Regions from separate parts of the [Micrococcus luteus] ATCC 49442 genome, predicted to be linked through region 3. Evidence: riboswitches for the same ligand, from Rfam matches in the RefSeq annotation. Region 3 holds a riboswitch; each other region holds the start of a gene.
The links. Region 3 has a riboswitch for S-adenosylmethionine ahead of GUV69_RS11805 (methionine ABC transporter ATP-binding protein). Riboswitches for the same ligand answer to the same signal wherever they lie in the genome.
Positions count from the first base shown of each region.

Region 1 (5,825 bases), 850 kb from region 3:
TTCGGCGGCAATGCCCCGGCCTTCCCGCTGGGTGGCACGCCGATGCATGTGGTGCTGTTGGACGGCCGGCTGGCCGGTGCGTGGCGCCACACGTTGCTGCCGGACCGTTGCGAACTGGACATCCGCCTGTTCCCCGCCCCGCGTCAAAGCCCGCGGGGCGATGCGGTGCAGCAGGCCGTGGATCAGTACGGCGCCTTCCTGGGCATTCCAACCGTTCGGGTGAATACGGGCGCCGTCTCCTAAGGCGTGCGCCAGCACGCGGCGGCGGACGACGACGCTTTGGGGAGGGACCCGGGAACGGACGGGCGCCGTCGAACGGCATTCCTGAGCACCCATATTGCCGAAGATGACTGCTCATGGCGCCATCTGACGCGACGTTTCACACCGTGACGTGACATGCAGGTCCGGCTGGGCGGCCTCCCTCGCTGCTCCTACAGTGGCTGTCAAGAACGCAGCGAAACAGACCGTGCCACGACGGGAGGACAACCATGACCGTTCAGCATGTCATTCACTAGGGGGCCTCGGCAGCTGACAGCCCGGACGACCCGCGCCTGAATGTTGGCTGGGTCCAGACGGATTGGGACCATCCGTGGGCAGCAGCCCTGCGCGGGCAGATGGACGCTGAGCTTGGGCCCCGGTACCGGGAATTTGTCGAACAGGGACGGCCGAGGCCGCTGCCACCCCGGGCGGAGGACATCGAAACGGTGTGGATCGACGTCGTCGACGGTCAGCCCGCAGCGACAGCAGCCCTGCTGAAGAACCCGGGTTACTGGGAGGTCAAACGGGTTTTCGTGGCGCCCGCCTTCCGGCGCCGGGCACTGGCCCGTCAGGCTTTGGCGAAGGTTGAGGAGAGCGCCAGGGGCCTGGGTTTGCCGGAGCTGGTGCTGCAGACCGGGATCCTGCAGCCGGAAGCCATCGCGCTCTACTCCCGCGAAGGCCGGAGCCGCATTCCGGGCTTTGGCCCCTACGCCGGCGACCACGGCAGCGTCTGCTTCAGGAAGGCACTGGACGGGCAATGAGCACGACAACAACAGTCGCCAGGTACCGGGTCCGCCCGGCCCGTGCGAACGAAGTCGAAGACGTGGGAGGGCTGACCTTCGAACGCTTCGGGCACCGCCAGCCTGCTCCCGTCCGGGTCACCACTTGCCCGCCAGGCCACAGACGGTGAAACCGAAGTCCGCCTCCTGGCAGTCCTGCCGGGAGCGCGGGGCTCCGGAGTCTGGTGGAAGCTGTTGGAGAGGCGTCGCGCTGTCCCGCCCCGTCGGCGGCTGGCGGTCTACACCCTGGAGTTGCCCTGTCGTTCGAGAGACGCGCCCTTTGCCGGCCGCGGCTTAAGCTGGAAGGACACAATGAGAGGCGTTATACCGTGAACAGCTTGTTTTTCTGGATCATCATCCTGTCGTTTGTGATACCCATGGCGATGCGGATGTACCGGAAGTCTGTCAACAAACGGAACCAGGGCCAGGGCTTCTCCGGGGGCTACCCCGGCCAGTATCCGGGACAGCAAAACCGGCAGCCCCGCGACGGCTATACACAACAGGACTACATGAGCGGCGGCTTCCGCCAGATTATGAGCCCGCAGCCCCTGCCGCCGAGCGAGCCGCTGCCTCCCATGAATCCCGTCCCGCCCCTGGATCAGCAGTACCCGGGCCAGCAGTATCCCGGCCAGCAGTACGGGGATTCTCAGCAATACGGGCAGCCCCAGTTCGGGCAGCCCCAGCCGGGCCCGAGCGCAGAAGCGCCCACGGCGCCCGCTGCCCCCGGAACTCCCCCGCCGCCGTCGGCCCCGCAGGGCTACCGCGCCCGGAAGCTCGCCGAACTGGACCAGCAGTACAGCAACGGTGAGCTGGCCATGGAGGAATACATGAAACGCCGCTCCGACATCATGAACGGCTGATCCGGGGCACGACGCTGATGCCGGCCAGGACGCCGACTCCTGCCGGAAGCTAGACCAGCCGGATCCTAGACCAGGAACGTGCTCCGCAGCTGACTGCCCAGCTGGCCGATTTCGGTCAGGAAGCCGTCATGGCCGATGGGGGCCTCGATGACGTGGACATCCACGTCACCCGGGAGCGCATCGGCCAGTTCGCGGGACTGCGACGGGAAGTACAACCGGTCGCTGTCCACGGCTGCGACGAAGAACCTGGCGGTAGCGCGGCTGAGCGCCTCGTCCAATGAGCCGCGCCCGCGGGTGACATCGTGGCTCATCAGGGCATCGGTCAGGGCGATGTAACTGTTGGCGTCGAACCGGCTGACCAGTTTCTTGCCCTGGTGGTCCAGGTAGCTTTCCACCTGGTAGCGGCCACGCTCCCCCAGCGCCGCGGCTCGAAGCGGCGATTCCGGGAGCTGCGCCGAGCGCCCGAACCGGCCGTCGAATTCCTCCGCGGAGCGGTAGGTGATGTGGGCGATCCGCCGGGCCAGGGCCAGTCCGTCCTCGGGCAGCGGACCGCCGTAGTAGTCGCCGTCGTTGAAATTGATATCCTGGCGGATGGCCAGTGTCTGGGCCTGGGCGAAGGCGATCTGTTCAGCCGTGCTCGCGGCCCCCACGGAAATAACAGCGCAGCGCTGCACCCGTTCCGGATAACTGACTGCCCACTCCAGGGCACGGGCTCCGCCCATGGAGCCTCCCAGCACGGCGAACCAGCTATGGATGCCCAGCTGGTCAGCCAGCCGCGCCTCAGCGGCCGTTGTATCGCGCAGCGTCACCAGCGGAAACCGGGAGCCCCAGGGTTTTCCGTCCGGCGCCTCCGACGACGGCCCGGTGGACCCGTAGCAGCCGCCCAGAATATTGATCGAGACCACAAAGAATCGGTAAGTATCCACTGGTGCACCCGGTCCGGCGAGCTGTTCCCACCAACCGGGCTCGTCACTGTCGCCGCGCGTCACGTGGGTGCTGCCGGTCAGGGCATGCTCAATCAGGACAGCGTTGGAGCCGTCAGCGTTCAGCGTTCCCCACGTTTCGTACGCCAGGGTGACCTCGGGAAGGTAACCGCCGGCCTCGAGCTGCAGGGCGCCAACGGTGGCATAGCGCACTACGCCGTTTCCGGGAGCCGCTGTTCGGGAGATGGTGATCGTCATGGAAAGGACCTCTTCTACGCGCTTGCCTGCCGTCAATTGACCGGCAGGCCAGGTCCTCACCCGGGGCACCCCGCCACGAAAGAGGGTTGCCGGCCAGCAAGCCGGGGCTGTCGCTGGCACTCATGACCTTCCATGAGTGTACGAAACAGCCCCGGCCTATGGCCAAGCGTGTGACTGGTTGTGACTTTCGGGTGATTACTCCCCGGGCCCGCCCCCGGTGGCATCCTTGGCCGCCCGGAAGCCTGCTTCGAGGTCGGCGATGATGTCGTCGATGTGTTCGATGCCCACCGACAGCCGGACCAGCCCGGGCGTCACACCCGCGATGGCCTGCTGCTCGGCCGAGAGCTGGCTGTGCGTGGTGGATGCCGGGTGGATGACCAGGGACCGGACGTCCCCGATGTTGGCCACGTGCGAGTGGAGCTCCAGGGCGTCCACAAAGCGCTTGCCCGCTTCCGCCCCGCCGGCCAGGATGAACCCCACCACCGCGCCGGTACCCTTGGGGCCGTACTTGCGGCCCCGTTCGTACCAGGGGCTGGACGGCAGGCCCGCGTAGGCGACCGATTCGACGTCGTCCCTTGCCTCCAGCCACTGCGCAACGTGGACGGCGTTGGCGACGTGCCGTTCCACGCGCAGGCTGAGCGTCTCCAGCCCTTGGGCAATCAGGAAGGCGTTGAACGGGGACACTGCCGAGCCGAGGTCCCGAAGCAGCTGGACGCGCGCCTTCAGGATGTAGGACAGGTTGGCGCCGAGCGCCCCGCCGGCGCCAAGATCCTTGGCATAGACGAGTCCGTTGTACGTGGGATCGGGGGTGTTGAAGCCCGGGAACCGTGCGGGGTCCTTGCCGAAGTCAAACTTGCCGGAGTCTACGATCACGCCGGCGATTGCGGAGCCGTGCCCGCCCAGGTACTTGGTGGCCGAATGGACCACGATGTCCGCGCCCCATTCGAGGGGGCGGATCAGATAGGGCGTGGAGAGCGTGTTGTCCACGATCAGCGGCACACCGGCGTCGTGGGCGGCCTGCGACACGCCTTCGATGTCCAGCACGTCCTGGCGCGGGTTGGACACCACTTCGGCGAAGAAGAGCTTGGTGTTGGGCTGCACGGCGTCGCGCCAGTGGTCAAGATTGTCCGGGTCCGCCACAAACGTTACAGAGATGCCGAACTTCTTCAGCGTGTGCGCCAGCAGGTTGTACGTGCCGCCGTAGAGGCTCGGACTGGCCACCACATGGTCACCTGCTTCGGCAATGTTCAGGATGGCAAACGTTTCGGCGGCCTGCCCGGAACTCAGCAGCAACGCGGCGAGACCACCCTCCAGGCTGGCGATGCGCTGCTCCACCGCGTCCTGCGTGGGGTTGCCGATGCGGGTATAGATCGGCGCAAGTTCGGCAAGGGCAAACCGGTTGGCGGCGCTTTCTGCGCTGGGGAAGACGAACGACGTCGTCTGGTAGATCGGGAGGGCACGGGCACCTGTGGCACTGTCCGGCTCCTGGCCAGCGTGGATCTGGCGGGTTTCGAAAGACCATCCGTTCGACATTCAATGCTCCTTGACGTGGTGTGGCACTGCTCGGTTGCGTTCAGCATAGGAAGACTTCCCGACAGGGAACATGATTGTGACGAAGGTGGTCAAAAGGCTGTCTCCGGTGTCCCGGTGCCGGATTTTCCTCAACGGCCGCAACACAAAATCCCAGTAAGGCTACCCTTAGCTGAGAGGCTCATCACAAAGTGCCAAGATGATGGCATGCGCATGGATCACGTCTCTTACGCCTGTGAACAAGATGGCCTCGTTGCCACCACCGAACGTATTTCGTCCGCCCTCGGCGTTGAAGCCGTGAAGGGTGGAGTGCACCCCCGTTTCGGAACCCGGAACATGATCATTCCCCTCGCCGGACACAAATACCTGGAAGTTGTGGAGGTCCTGAACCACCCGGCCTCGGACAAGGCTCCCTTCGGGCAGGCAGTCCGGGCACGGTCCGAAGCCGGCGGCGGCTGGATGGGCTGGTGCGTCGAAGTGGACGATCTCGCCCCCTTCGAGGAACGCCTGGGCCGTGCGGCGGTCAACGGCAACCGCAAGTTCCCGGACGGCCGCGAGCTGATCTGGAAGCAGATCGGCATCCTTGGCCTGATCGCGGACCCGCAGGTTCCGTACATGCTCAAGTGGGAGGGCGACCCCGCCCTCCACCCGTCGAATGCTTACGAAAGCAACGTCAAGATGAGCTGCCTGACCATCGCCGGCTCTGCCGAGCGCGTTACTGAGTGGCTCGGGGAACCCGTGGAGAAGCCGCTGGAGGACGTCGCTGTTGAGTGGGTCGCTCCCAAGGGCACCCCCGGCATCCTGTCCGTAACCTTCGAAACCGCCACCGGGGCCGTCACCATCTGACGGTTCCACCCTGACCGAATCCCTACCCTCCCGGGCAGCGCCGCCCGGACAATAACTTCGGCCGCCTTCAGCGGGTGTCAACGACGCCACCCGCTGACGGCGGCCGAATCGCTTTAAGCCCGGAGCCGCTTCTCATCAGCCCAGTGCGGCCCTTGGGTCAGCCCAGGCCCACTGCCCTGCCGAACAGGCTGAAGCCAACAAACGCCACGATGTCCAGCAGTGCGTGCGCGATCACCAGCGGCATCACCCGCTTGGTCCGTGTGTACAGCCAGGCGAACACCACCCCCATCACCACGTTGCCGATGAACGGCCCGAAGCCCTGGTACAGGTGATAGGTGCCCCGGAGCAGGGAGCTCGTGACAATGGCCAGG
Region 1 covers NZ_JAAAXP010000001.1:1,757,855-1,763,679, forward strand. The annotation lists gene GUV69_RS07950 (winged helix DNA-binding domain-containing protein) at 1-243, shown strand, start outside; gene GUV69_RS07955 (GNAT family N-acetyltransferase) at 615-1,019, shown strand; gene GUV69_RS07960 (hypothetical protein) at 1,367-1,897, shown strand; gene metX (homoserine O-acetyltransferase MetX) at 1,963-3,078, opposite strand; SAM riboswitch class IV at 3,092-3,206, opposite strand; gene GUV69_RS07970 (bifunctional o-acetylhomoserine/o-acetylserine sulfhydrylase) at 3,274-4,611, opposite strand; gene GUV69_RS07975 (VOC family protein) at 4,816-5,454, shown strand; gene GUV69_RS07980 (CPBP family intramembrane glutamic endopeptidase) at 5,612-5,825, opposite strand, start outside.
Region 1: linked by a shared signal. The riboswitch ahead of metX (homoserine O-acetyltransferase MetX) and the one ahead of GUV69_RS11805 (methionine ABC transporter ATP-binding protein) in region 3 are both predicted to bind S-adenosylmethionine.

Region 2 (5,825 bases), 2.4 Mb from region 3:
CCGCCGCGCCGTGCACGCAACGGGGGCGTAAGGACGCATGACCGGTTCCACCCTGCCCGCAGCTGATCCGCAACCTTCCACTGAAACAGTTCCGAACTGGCCTGCCCCGTTTGCTGGCCGTCCGATCAACGCCACTGTCACGGTGCCTGGTTCGAAGTCGCTGACCAACAGGTTCCTGGTGCTGGCCGCGCTGGCCGACGGACCTTCGCGGCTGCGGGCGCCGCTGCATTCCCGCGACTCCGCCCTGATGATTGACGCGCTCCGCAACTTGGGCGCCACCATTACCGAGGTGCCGGGTGACGGGGCGTTCGGGCCGGACCTTGAGGTGACGCCCCTGAGCCAGGCGGCGCCGTCGTCACGGACGCACATTGACTGCGGCCTGGCTGGAACAGTGATGCGTTTCGTGCCGCCGCTTGCGGCGCTGCGGAAGGGTGCGGGCGTTTTCGACGGCGACCCGCACGCGCGCAAGCGTCCCATGGGCCCCATCATTGAGGCGCTTCAGGGGCTCGGCGTGCACGTGACAGCGGGCGACGGCGGCACCCCCTCCGCACTGCCGTTCACCGTTGAGGGCACCGGGGAAGTCCGGGGCGGCCACCTGGTGATTGACGCCAGCGCGTCATCCCAGTTCGTTTCTGCCCTCCTGCTGGTGGGTGCGCGGTTCACCGAAGGGCTGCACCTGGAGCACGCGGGTGATACGGTGCCCAGCCTGGACCACATCAACATGACGGTGGCGGTCCTGCGCGGCGTGGGTGTGTCGGTGGACGATTCCGTCCCGAACCACTGGGTGGTGTCCCCCGGACCCATCCGTGCCTTTGACCAGCGGATAGAACAGGACCTCTCCAACGCGGGTCCGTTCCTGGCCGCGGCTTTGGCCACACGGGGTACTGTGAGGATCCCGAACTGGCCCACAGGAACTACCCAGGTCGGGGATCTCTGGCGCAGCATCCTGGCGGACATGGGCGCGACCGTCAGCCTGACTGACGGCGTCCTGACTGTGACAGGCGGCCCTGAGATCAAGGGCGCTGATTTTCACGAGACCAGCGAGCTCGCGCCCACGCTGGCGGCCCTTTGTGCCTTGGCCAGCGGACCATCCCGGCTGACCGGCATCGCCCATCTGCGCGGCCACGAGACGGACCGTCTGGCAGCCTTGGTCACCGAAATCAACCGGCTCGGCGGCGACGCCGAGGAAACCAGCGATGGACTGGTGATCCGCCCGGCCACGCTGCGTGCCGGCGTCGTACACACGTACGCGGACCACCGGATGGCCACAGCCGGAGCCATCCTGGGCCTGGCCGTGCCGGGCATCGAAGTGCAGGACATCGCCACCACCGCCAAAACCATGCCGGAGTTCCCGCAGATGTGGGCCGACATGCTGGCGCAGGGCAACGCGTCCGGTGACGGAGCGGAAGGTTCCAGCGGTGGCCCGCAGCACTGATTCCTGGGACGAATCCGACGTCCGGATCCGGCCCAGCAAAAAGGGTTCAAGGCCCCGCACCAAAGACCGCCCCAGCCACGACGACGCCGTCACGGGCCGCATCATTACCGTGGACCGGGGCCGCTACACCGCCGTCGTGGGCGAGGACTCGGGCGATGAGCGGATCATCATCGCAGCGCGGGCCCGTGAACTGCGCCGGTCCCCCGTGGTGGCCGGCGACTTCGTGTCCCTGGTGGGGGACGTCTCCGGCGAGCCCGACACCCTGGCCCGGCTGGTCCGGATCCAGGACCGCCGCACGTTGCTGCGGCGCAGCGCCGATGACACGGATCCGATCGAGCGTGCGGTGGTGGCCAACGCCGATCAGCTGGTTGTGGTGGTGGCCGCAGCGAACCCGGAGCCGCGCACCGGGTTTATCGACCGCGCCCTGGTGGCAGCCTACGACGCCGGCATCGAGCCGCTGCTGCTCGTCACCAAAGCGGATGTCAAGGATCCCGCGGAACTGTTGTCCAACTATGAGCACCTGGACTTCCCGGTAATCATCAGCCGCACGTCGGACTCCGCGGCCTCGGGCATTGATGCCCGCTCCGATGACGGCCTCTCGGCCCGCCTGAACAGTGATGCAGTTTCGCAGCTCCGCGCGTACCTCGAGGGCAAGGTGTCGGTCATGCTGGGCCATTCCGGCGTGGGCAAGTCCACCATGGTCAACGCACTCACCGGCGCCGAACGGGCGACCGGCGGCGTGAACGCGGTGACCGGCCGCGGCCGCCACACATCGTCGTCGGCCCTTGCCCTGAAACTGACGGGCGCGCCTGCGGGCAGCTGGATCATCGACACCCCAGGCATCCGTTCGTTCGGCTTGGCGCACGTGGACCCGGACCGGATCCTGCGGTCCTTCCCGGACCTGGAACCGGGCACGGATGCCTGCGAGCGGGGCTGCAAACACAACGCCGCCGCCGTCAACTGCGGGCTGGACTCGTGGGTGGCCGAGGGGAAGGCCGGTCCCACCGGACCGGCCCGTCTTATGTCCCTGCGGCGGCTGCTGGGCTCGGACCCGCGGCTGGAAGGCCAGGAAACCAAGGAACTGGGTAGCATCAGCTAGCGCCAGGAAGCTGACCTCCCCAACCACGCCGCCGTTAGACGGTAGTTTGGAACCATGATCCAATCCGCTTCGAGCTACAACGATGACCTCCGCCTGGCCCATGTGCTGGCTGATTCCGTGGATGACCAGACCATGAGCCGCTTCAAGGCGCTGGACCTGCACATCGAAACCAAGCCGGACCTGACGCCGGTCACTGATGCGGACAAGTCGGCCGAGGAGGCCATTCGCGGCCAACTGTCCCGTTCCCGTCCCCGGGATGCCGTGCTCGGTGAGGAATTCGGCAGCTCCGGACACGGATCACGCCGGTGGATCATTGATCCGATCGACGGCACCAAGAACTTTGTCCGGGGCGTCCCCGTGTGGGCTACCCTGATCGCCCTCGTGGACGAGGGCGAACCGGTTGTAGGCGTGGTCAGTGCACCGGCGCTGGGCAAGCGCTGGTGGGCGGCAAAGGGTGCGGGCGCGTATATGGGCAGGTCCCTCGCCGCTGCGACCCGTCTCCGCGTCTCGAACGTGTCCAACCTTGCCGACGCCTCGCTGTCCTACTCGAGCCTGGGCGGCTGGAAGGAACGCGGCAACCTGGACGAATTCCTCGGCCTGACCGAGGACGTCTGGCGCACCCGGGCTTACGGCGATTTCTGGTCCTACTGCATGGTGGCGGAGGGCTCCGTGGACATCGCCTGCGAGCCGGAGCTGAACCTGTACGACATGGCTGCCCTGGTGCCCATTGTGGTGGAGGCCGGCGGCCGCTTCACCTCGCTGGAGGGGCAGGACGGTCCGTTCGGCGGCAACGCGCTTGCCACTAACTCGATCCTGCACTCCGAGGTCCTCAAACGGCTTAACCCCGGCCTGGACGATCTGTTGTAGGTAAGTAATTCCGAATTATCGACGGCGGGTACCTCCTTTTGGGGGTGCCCGCCGTTTGCATCTTCGGCTAATCCGCCAATTCCGGAATGCGCGTAACAAAGTACTTAACATTGGGCTGGGCTTTTCGACGGCGGCGGCGATGTCCTACGCTCTTTAACAGGTCACGAGTGCCAGCGCTAAACCCCGGTTTGCTGGCCGGCAACCCTCCATTCGCGGCGGGGTGCCCCGGGTGACGACCAGGCCGGTCCGGAACGGACCCGGCAAGCGCGGATTCCCGGTATCGGGAGTCCTTTTCAAGTGAGGTCTCCGTGACAACTGCCACCGTCTCCCCCGCCATCCAGAACACCACAAGCGCAGCCATTTCCAGCGAGCTGGCCGCCATTGCGGGACGCCCCCTTTCCGCCGTCACCGGCGCCGAAATCCAGGCCCCGCTGATCCAGGGCGGCCACGTCCGCTACGCCAACCTGGACTACGGTGCATCTGCCCCCGCCCTTTCGGTGGTCTCGGCCTACCTCAACGAGATCCTGCCGTTCTACGCCAGCGTTCACCGCGGGGCCGGCTACGCATCGCAGATCAGCACGTCGGTGTATGAAAACGCCCGCAACATCGTCCGGGATTTTGTGGGCGGCCGCGCCGACGATTCTGTCATCTTCACCCGGAACACCACAGATTCGCTGAACCTGCTCGCCGGGTGTCTGCCGCACACGGAGGGACGCCCCGCCGGCGACGTCCTCTACCTCGATATCGAGCACCACGCCAACCTCCTGCCATGGCAGGGAGTACCGCACCGCAGCGTTGTAGCGGCACCCACCATCGCGGGAACCGTCGAGGCGCTCCGTACCGAACTGCAGCAGGGCCAGGTCAGCCTGCTCGCTGTCACGGGAGCCTCCAACGTCACCGGCGAAATCCTGCCCGTCCGCACCCTCGCCGCCCTGGCGCATGAGTACGGTGCGCGCATCGTGGTGGATGCGGCGCAGCTCGCACCGCACCGGCGCATCAACATCACCGCAGACGACGTCGATTACCTGGCCTTCTCCGGCCACAAGCTCTACGCGCCGTTCGGTGCGGGCGTCCTGGTGGGCCGCACCGACTGGCTCGACGCCGGCACCCCGCACCTGGCAGGCGGCGGCGCCGTCCGTGAGGCAAGGCTCGACGGCGTCAGCTGGGCCACCGGCCCGGCCCGCCACGAGGGCGGCTCCCCCAACGTCCTGGGTGCGGCCACGCTGGCCCGCGCCACGCAGGTCATCGCGTCGCTGGACCAGGACCGCTGGCACGCCCATGAGGCGGGCATCCGGTCCTACCTGGTGGACGGGCTGCAAAAGATCGACGGTGTGACGGTCCACCAGATCTTCTCGGACACCGACCCCGGCACCGGCACCATCGGCGTGGTGAACTTCTCGGTGGCCGGTTACGACGCCGGACTGGTTGCCGCGTATCTGTCGGCCGAGCACGGCGTGGGCCTGCGGGACGGCCGCTTCTGCGCGCACCCGCTGCTGAAGCGCCTCGGCCTGCCATCCGGTTCGCTGCGCGCCAGCTTCGGTGTGGGCTCCCGGCTGGAGGATGCCCAGCGGCTCCTCGCCGGCCTGGAACAGCTCCGCCGCACGGGCCTGGGCTGGGACTATGTGGTGGATTCGGGCCGCTGGGTTCCGGCCAACGACACCCGTGTATACCCCCACTGGGCTCCCAACACGCCCGGCACCGCCGGCGCGGCCCCTTGCCTGGACGACTGAGCGTTTGCCGACTGAGTTGTTCCCGGGGTGAGTGCTCCGGCCCCTGACTGATGCTGCCCCGCCATGCGGTAAATTCGAAGGAAACCCATGGTAATCAGTTGAAGGAGGCCGCACGTGGCACGGGGTGGCCCCAGGCTTGACCACGGACGCCGCCTGGAGCTCGGACAGAGCTTCCAGGACGGCGGCGAACACTACCAGCGCGTCCGTCCCGGCTACCCTGCCGATTCGGCGGACTGGCTGGTCCCGGCAGGCGCGCGTGATGCCGTTGATGTGGGAGCGGGAACCGGTAAGTTCGCCGCCCTCCTGCTGGAGCGGGGCCTGAGCGTTGCAGCCGTGGATCCCTCCGCCGATATGCTCGAACAGCTCCGCGCGCATTATCCGGAGATCGCGGCAACTCCGGGAACCGCAGAGGTGACCGGCCTGCCTGACTCAGCGTTCGACGTCGTCAGCGTGGCCCAGGCCTGGCACTGGTGCGATCCGCTGCCGGCCAGCACGGAACTTGCACGTATCCTCAGGCCGGGCGGAACCTTGGGACTGATCTGGAACCAGCTGGATACGTCAGTGCCGTGGGTGCACAGGTTGTCGCGCATCATGCATGCAGGAGACGTCTACAAGCCGGACTTCCGGCCGGTGGTGGGCCTGGAGTTCGACGGCCTCGAAAGCCACATGACCCGTTGGGAGGACAGCCTCAGCA
Region 2 covers NZ_JAAAXP010000001.1:228,515-234,339, reverse strand. The annotation lists gene GUV69_RS01080 (DoxX family protein) at 1-31, shown strand, start outside; gene aroA (3-phosphoshikimate 1-carboxyvinyltransferase) at 38-1,435, shown strand; gene rsgA (ribosome small subunit-dependent GTPase A) at 1,419-2,534, shown strand; gene hisN (histidinol-phosphatase) at 2,589-3,401, shown strand; SAM riboswitch class IV at 3,561-3,674, shown strand; gene GUV69_RS01060 (aminotransferase class V-fold PLP-dependent enzyme) at 3,710-5,131, shown strand; gene GUV69_RS01055 (class I SAM-dependent methyltransferase) at 5,246-5,825, shown strand, end outside.
Region 2: linked by a shared signal. The riboswitch ahead of GUV69_RS01060 (aminotransferase class V-fold PLP-dependent enzyme) and the one ahead of GUV69_RS11805 (methionine ABC transporter ATP-binding protein) in region 3 are both predicted to bind S-adenosylmethionine.

Region 3 (5,825 bases):
CTTGTCCTTGAGGAAGGACTCGGTGGCGTTGAGGAAGCCGTAGGTGTTGAAGTCCAGGTTCCGGTAGAAGAGCGTCGCGCCCTTCTGCTCGGCACCGGCCATGATCGGGTCCAGGCCGGACCACGCCTGCACGGAGCCGTTCTCCAGGGCCGTGCGGCCATCAGCATGCTGCAGGTTCTGCACGGTCACGTCGCCGGGCTTCAGTCCGGCTTCCTCGAGGGCCTGCAGGAGGAAGAAATAGGGGTCGGTGCCCTTGGTGGCGGCCACGGACTTGCCCTTGAGGTCAGCGACGGACGTGATGCCCGAGCCGGCGGGGGCCACCAGGGCCGCCCATTCCGGCTGGGAGTAGATGCTGATGGTGCGGATGGGCGAACCGTTGGAGCGGGCCAGGAGGGCCGCGGAGCCTGCTGTTGATCCGACGTCGATGGCGCCCGAGCGGAGGGCTTCGTTGGCCTTGTTTGAGCCGGCGGACTGGATCCAGTTGACGGTGACGCCCTGGTCCTTGAGTGAGGCTTCAAGCCAGCCCTGGTCCTTGATGACCAGGCTGAGCGGGTTATAGGTGGCGAAGTCAATGTTCAGCGTCCCGCCCGCCGTGCTGCCCGCAGCCCCGGCCTGGCCGGAAGAGCCCTCACCAGCAACGCAGCCGGTCAGCGCCAGGGCCGAGGCGGCGGCCACGGCGGCTGCCCCAAGGAGGGAACGGCGGGTGAAGGGACGTGCGTGCTGCATGGTTTTCCTTTGCGCTGATGGTGCGGAGGGCGCAAGTTCCGGCCGCGGGTTAATGACCGACGGCGGGCTTTTGCGTTTGTGGGTGAGCGGAGTGGATCTGTGGCCCGGAGGGCCGGGGCTGTGCCGGAAGTTGCGGGCGTCAATGCCCGTCGACACCCAGGCTGGCCAGGAGGGAGACGCGCAGCGTGGCGAGTTCTGCCGAGGCCCGGTCGCGGGGACGGCTGCCTGGCACATCAACGGTCCGCACGATCGTGGCGCCCTGGCCGCCGTCGGCAGTTCCGAGAACGATAATCCGGTCCGCCAGCTGCAATGCCTCGTCAACGTCGTGGGTGACCAGGAGCACTGTGGTGGGTTCGGCCTTGTGCACGTCCAGGAGCAGGTCCTGCATCTTGATGCGGGTCAGGGCGTCCAGCGCACCGAACGGTTCGTCGAGCAGCAGGACCCCGGGGTTGCGTGCCAGTGCCCGGGCCAGGGACGCGCGCTGGGCCATTCCGCCGGAGACCTCGCGGGGGCGGTGCTTGGCGAAACTGTCCAGGCCCACAAGTTCCAGCAGGCGGGACACCTTGGCTTTGCCTTCTTTGGCGCTGCAGCCGGTGGGCAGGCCGATGGCCACATTGGCCTGCAGGGTGTGCCAGGGGAGCAGCCGCGGTTCCTGGAAAGCAAACGCACAGCGGGGATCGATGCCCTGGACGGCGCTGTCCTGGATGACCACGGAACCGGCGCTCGGGGAGTCCAGGCCCGCGGCCGCGCGCAGCAGGGTTGATTTGCCGCAGCCGGACGGTCCCAGGATGGCCAGGACTTCCCCTGCTTCGACGTCGAAGGTGACGTCGCGCAGGACAGTGCGGGCGGCGTCGCCCGTCCCGAAGGTGCGGCGCAGACCGCGGAAGGACACAGGAAGTGCTGAGGAAGAGCCGGTGGTCTTGCCGGCACGCTCGGAAGTCAGGACTGCAGTCATGGGATCACTCCATCGGTCCTGGCAGTAGCACCCTACGGAGTCGAGCCTTTTTGCGGAGTGGTCAGTTCCGCTTACCCAAGGCTTTTTCCTTGCTATCAGCCTGTGCCGTGGGGGCGCCCGCTGACCAGGGTTGCTGCGGCTTCATCGATCCAGGTCTCTCGGCCGCTCGGGATGGTCACTTACCACTACACCCCATGTGAATCAAACAATCCAAATCCGGACTTGTAGTGTGTAATGTTCGTTCACATGCCATCCCGCCCCCTCGTGCCGGTCAAAAATTCGGCATGAGGAACTTTTGCAAAGCGGCGTAGGCTTGGGGCATGGGCCACACCAACGATCCTGCAGTCATAGAGCGCCTTATGCGAACCAAGGGGCGGTGGGCCATCGTCGGCCTGACCACCAACGAGTGGCGCGCCGCCTACGACACGTCCCTTTTTATCCGCGACAGGCTCGGGATGGAGATCATTCCCGTGAACCTGCCGGGCGACCCGGTGCACGGCGAAACCGGGTACCGCACCCTCGCGGATATCCCCGCCGAAAAGCAGCCCGTCGACGTCGTGGACTGCTTCGTTAATTCTCAGAAGGTCGGCGCTGTGGTTGACCAGGCCATTGCGGCCGGCGCCAAAGCCATCTGGATGCAGCTGGGCGTCATCGACGAGGCAGCAGCTGAGCGTGCGAAGGCCGCAGGACTGGATGTTGTGATGAACGTCTGCCCGGCGCAGCAGGCGTGGAAATACAACCTCTGACGGGGCGGATCCGCCCGGCCGGTAATCAGCGCTGCATCAGTCCCGGGTAGTGGCGTTCGGTGACATCCGGGTGGGCGCGCATCCTGCCCTTGAGCATGTTCAGGCCGAATGAGGCGAGCATCGGGTTGGTCGGATCGTCGGAGAGGCCGCGGGCCTGGGCCTTCAGCTCAGGCGGCAGCGGCACGGGATCGATCACGGCATCCAGGCGCGGGGACCAGAAGAACGGCACTGAATAGCGGTCCACGCCGGGCGGCGGAGCCTTGACCCGGTGGATGGTGGCCATCAGGTAGCCTTCGGTGGCTACCTCCAGCATCTCGCCGAGATTCACCACCAGCGCCCCCGGAATGGGTTCCACGGTGGCCCACTCGGTGGTTCCGTGCGGCAGCACTTCCAGCCCGCCCACCTCGTCCTGGAGCAGGAGGGTGACAAAACCGTAGTCCGCGTGTGAGCCCACACCCTGGTCGCCGGCAGCTTCCACCACGCCGCCAACGTAGTGCACCAGCTTGCCCATCCAGGCCGGCTCGTCGCCAAAGGGTTCGTCGAAGTGGTCCTCGGGCAGGCCGAGGGCCACGGCGATGCCGCGCAGGAGTTCCATGGCGACCTCGGACATCAGCTCGGCCCAGGCCATGGCCGCTGGCTCAAGCTCCGGCATTGCCTCGTCCGGCCAGAGGTTATGGCCCTGCAGGAGCCAATAAGGTTGATCCGCCGGATAGTCCACGACCGGCTCGCGTTCCGGCGAAAAGTCGATCTGCTCGCGGGCATCGGCCCTGCCCTGCGTGACTTCCGTGCCCATCCGCGTGTAGCCGCGGAAATGCGGCGACAGCCGGTTATCGAGCTTCATCCGCTCCTCAAGGGGCAGGTCGAAGAAGCGCTTGATGAGGGCCAGGAGCTCTTCGGCCTGGCCGGGAGCGGCGCCGTACCCAGTGATCTGGAAGAAGCCCACGTTATGGGCTGCGTCCCGCAGCTGGTCGATGAATTCCGGGCTGAAGGAACCGTACGGCTGGCGTGCGGTGCTCATGTCCAGAACGGGGATCGTGGCCTGGTCGGGTGACATCTTCGCAGACTAGCACCGGCTGGCTCTCTGTGGGGATCCTCACGTTGAGTAAGGTGTCTTCGCCTTACGGCTTGTGACGTTTTGGTTTTTTCAAAGGTGCCGCCCTGTGCCAGATTCGTTGCTGTAACCATCTCGAGCGGCTGAGAGACCTGGCTCTGTGACGCCGCAGCAACCCCCCTCCTTTTGTGGGCGGTGCTACTGCCAGGACCGATGGAGAACCTCAATGTTCCCGGTCTTGGGCGGCGAAAGCTGAGCCCTGATTCCGGGCTGCGGGTTTCCTCGGGTTAGCCCGGAGGAATTTATGAACGTACAGACTGGCAGCCGCGCGGCGGCCCAAGGACGTGGTGGCCTGTGATTGAGATCCAGAACGTCAGCACCTCATTCGGCTCGCCAAACGGCCGGTTCACGGCCGTTGATGATGTCAGCCTGCACATCCGGCGGGGCACCATCCAAGGCATCATCGGGTTCTCCGGAGCGGGGAAATCCACCCTGCTTCGCAACATTAATCTGCTTGAGCGCCCCACATCGGGCCGCGTCCTGGTGGACGGCGTGGACCTGTTGACTCTGTCCGATGCAGAGCTTCGCACGAAGCGGCACGACATCGGCATGATCTTCCAGCATTTCAACCTGCTCAACAACCTCACTGCGCAGGAGAACGTGGAGCTCTCGCTGAAGTTCGCCGGCGTCGGGAAAGCCGAGCGCCGCCGTCGTGCTGCCGAAACCCTGGCGATCGTGGACCTCAGCGATAAAGCGGGAACCTACCCGGCGAAACTGTCAGGCGGCCAGAAGCAGCGCGTGGCCATTGCCCGCGCCCTTGCCACCGAACCCAAGGTGCTGCTTTGCGATGAGCCGACGTCGGCCGTTGACCCGCGTACAACGGCCTCGGTCCTGCAGTACCTGGCCGACGTCAATGCAGAATTCGGCATCACGATCGTGGTGGTCACCCACGAGATGAACGTCATTAAAGCCATTGCCGACAATGTGGCCGTGATGGAAGGAGGCAAGGTAGTGGAGCAGTTCGACCTCAGCGAGCTGCAGCGCCCCGGCTTCCACCCGGCGACCCAGAGCGGCCGTTACCTGATCTCCGACGAGATCCAGCTTGACCGCTCCGCCCACGCCAAAGCCGTTTCGGAAGGCCTGCTCAATGTTTGACCGCATCCTGGAAGTCCTGCCCGAAATCGGCGTTGCCATGGGGCAGACGCTCACCATGCTGCTGGTGGCCATCCCCCTGGCGGTGCTTCTCGGCACACCCCTGGGCGTCCTGCTCTACACCATCGGCCCTAACGGGCTGAAGCACCGGCCCAGGCTGCACCGCACCCTGGACGGGCTCGTGAACCTGATCCGGTCTTTTCCGTTCCTGATCCTGCTTATTGCGATCATCCCCGTCACCAGGTTCATTGTGGGCACCACCATCGGCACGGCGGCCGTCATTGTCCCGCTGACCATCAACGCGATTCCCTATTTCGCCCGCTTTGTGGAACAGAACCTCAGCCAGCTCGGCAGCGGCGTGGTGGAAGCGGCCCGGTCCATGGGGGCCAGCCGGTCCCAGATCGTCCGCGACGTCCTGATCGTCGAGGCGAAGCCCGGTCTGGTCAGTTCCATCACCATCATGACCGTCAGCTTCATCTCCTACTCGGCGATGGCCGGCCTGGTGGGCGGCGGCGGAATCGGCGACTTTGCCATCCGCTATGGCTACTACCGCTATGAAACTCCGCTGATGATTACCGCCATAGTGCTGATGATCCTCCTGGTCACCATCGTCCAGCTGGGCGGATCGTACATCGCACGGCGCCTGGATAAGCGGCTCTGACCCTGCGCAGCACCCGCACGCACCCACTCCTGCCGAAAGACCTGCCATGACTTCAACACCCAGTAGCCGCTTTGACGGACCCCGCCCCCGTCTGCTGATCAGCGCGTTTGTGATGAACACGTCCAGCCACATCATGGGCGGCCAGTGGCGGCGCCCCGAGGCGCAGCAACACCGCTTTAACGAGCTTCCGCTCTGGATCGACCTGGCCCGCCAGCTCGAAGACGCCAAGTTTGATGCGATCTTCTTCGCCGACGTCGTGGGCCTTTACGGCGATTACGACGGCGGGTGGGCGTCACTGCTGAAAAAGGGCCTGCAGGTGCCGTCCAACGATCCGCTGATCCTGCTGTCCGCGCTCGCCGTGGGAACGAAGGACATCGGACTGGCCGCGACGTCGTCGGTCATCCAGAGCCACCCCTTCCAGTTCGCGCGGCAGATGTCCACTCTCGACCACCTCAGCGGCGGGCGGGTGGCCTGGAACATCGTCACCAGCGTGCTGGAGAACGCGCACCGGAACTTCAATGCCACTGAGCTGAC
Region 3 covers NZ_JAAAXP010000001.1:2,609,739-2,615,563, reverse strand. The annotation lists gene GUV69_RS11825 (aliphatic sulfonate ABC transporter substrate-binding protein) at 1-726, opposite strand, end outside; gene GUV69_RS11820 (ABC transporter ATP-binding protein) at 866-1,681, opposite strand; gene GUV69_RS11815 (CoA-binding protein) at 2,002-2,427, shown strand; gene GUV69_RS11810 (isopenicillin N synthase family dioxygenase) at 2,453-3,481, opposite strand; SAM riboswitch class I at 3,606-3,698, shown strand; gene GUV69_RS11805 (methionine ABC transporter ATP-binding protein) at 3,833-4,633, shown strand; gene GUV69_RS11800 (methionine ABC transporter permease) at 4,626-5,291, shown strand; gene GUV69_RS11795 (LLM class flavin-dependent oxidoreductase) at 5,338-5,825, shown strand, end outside.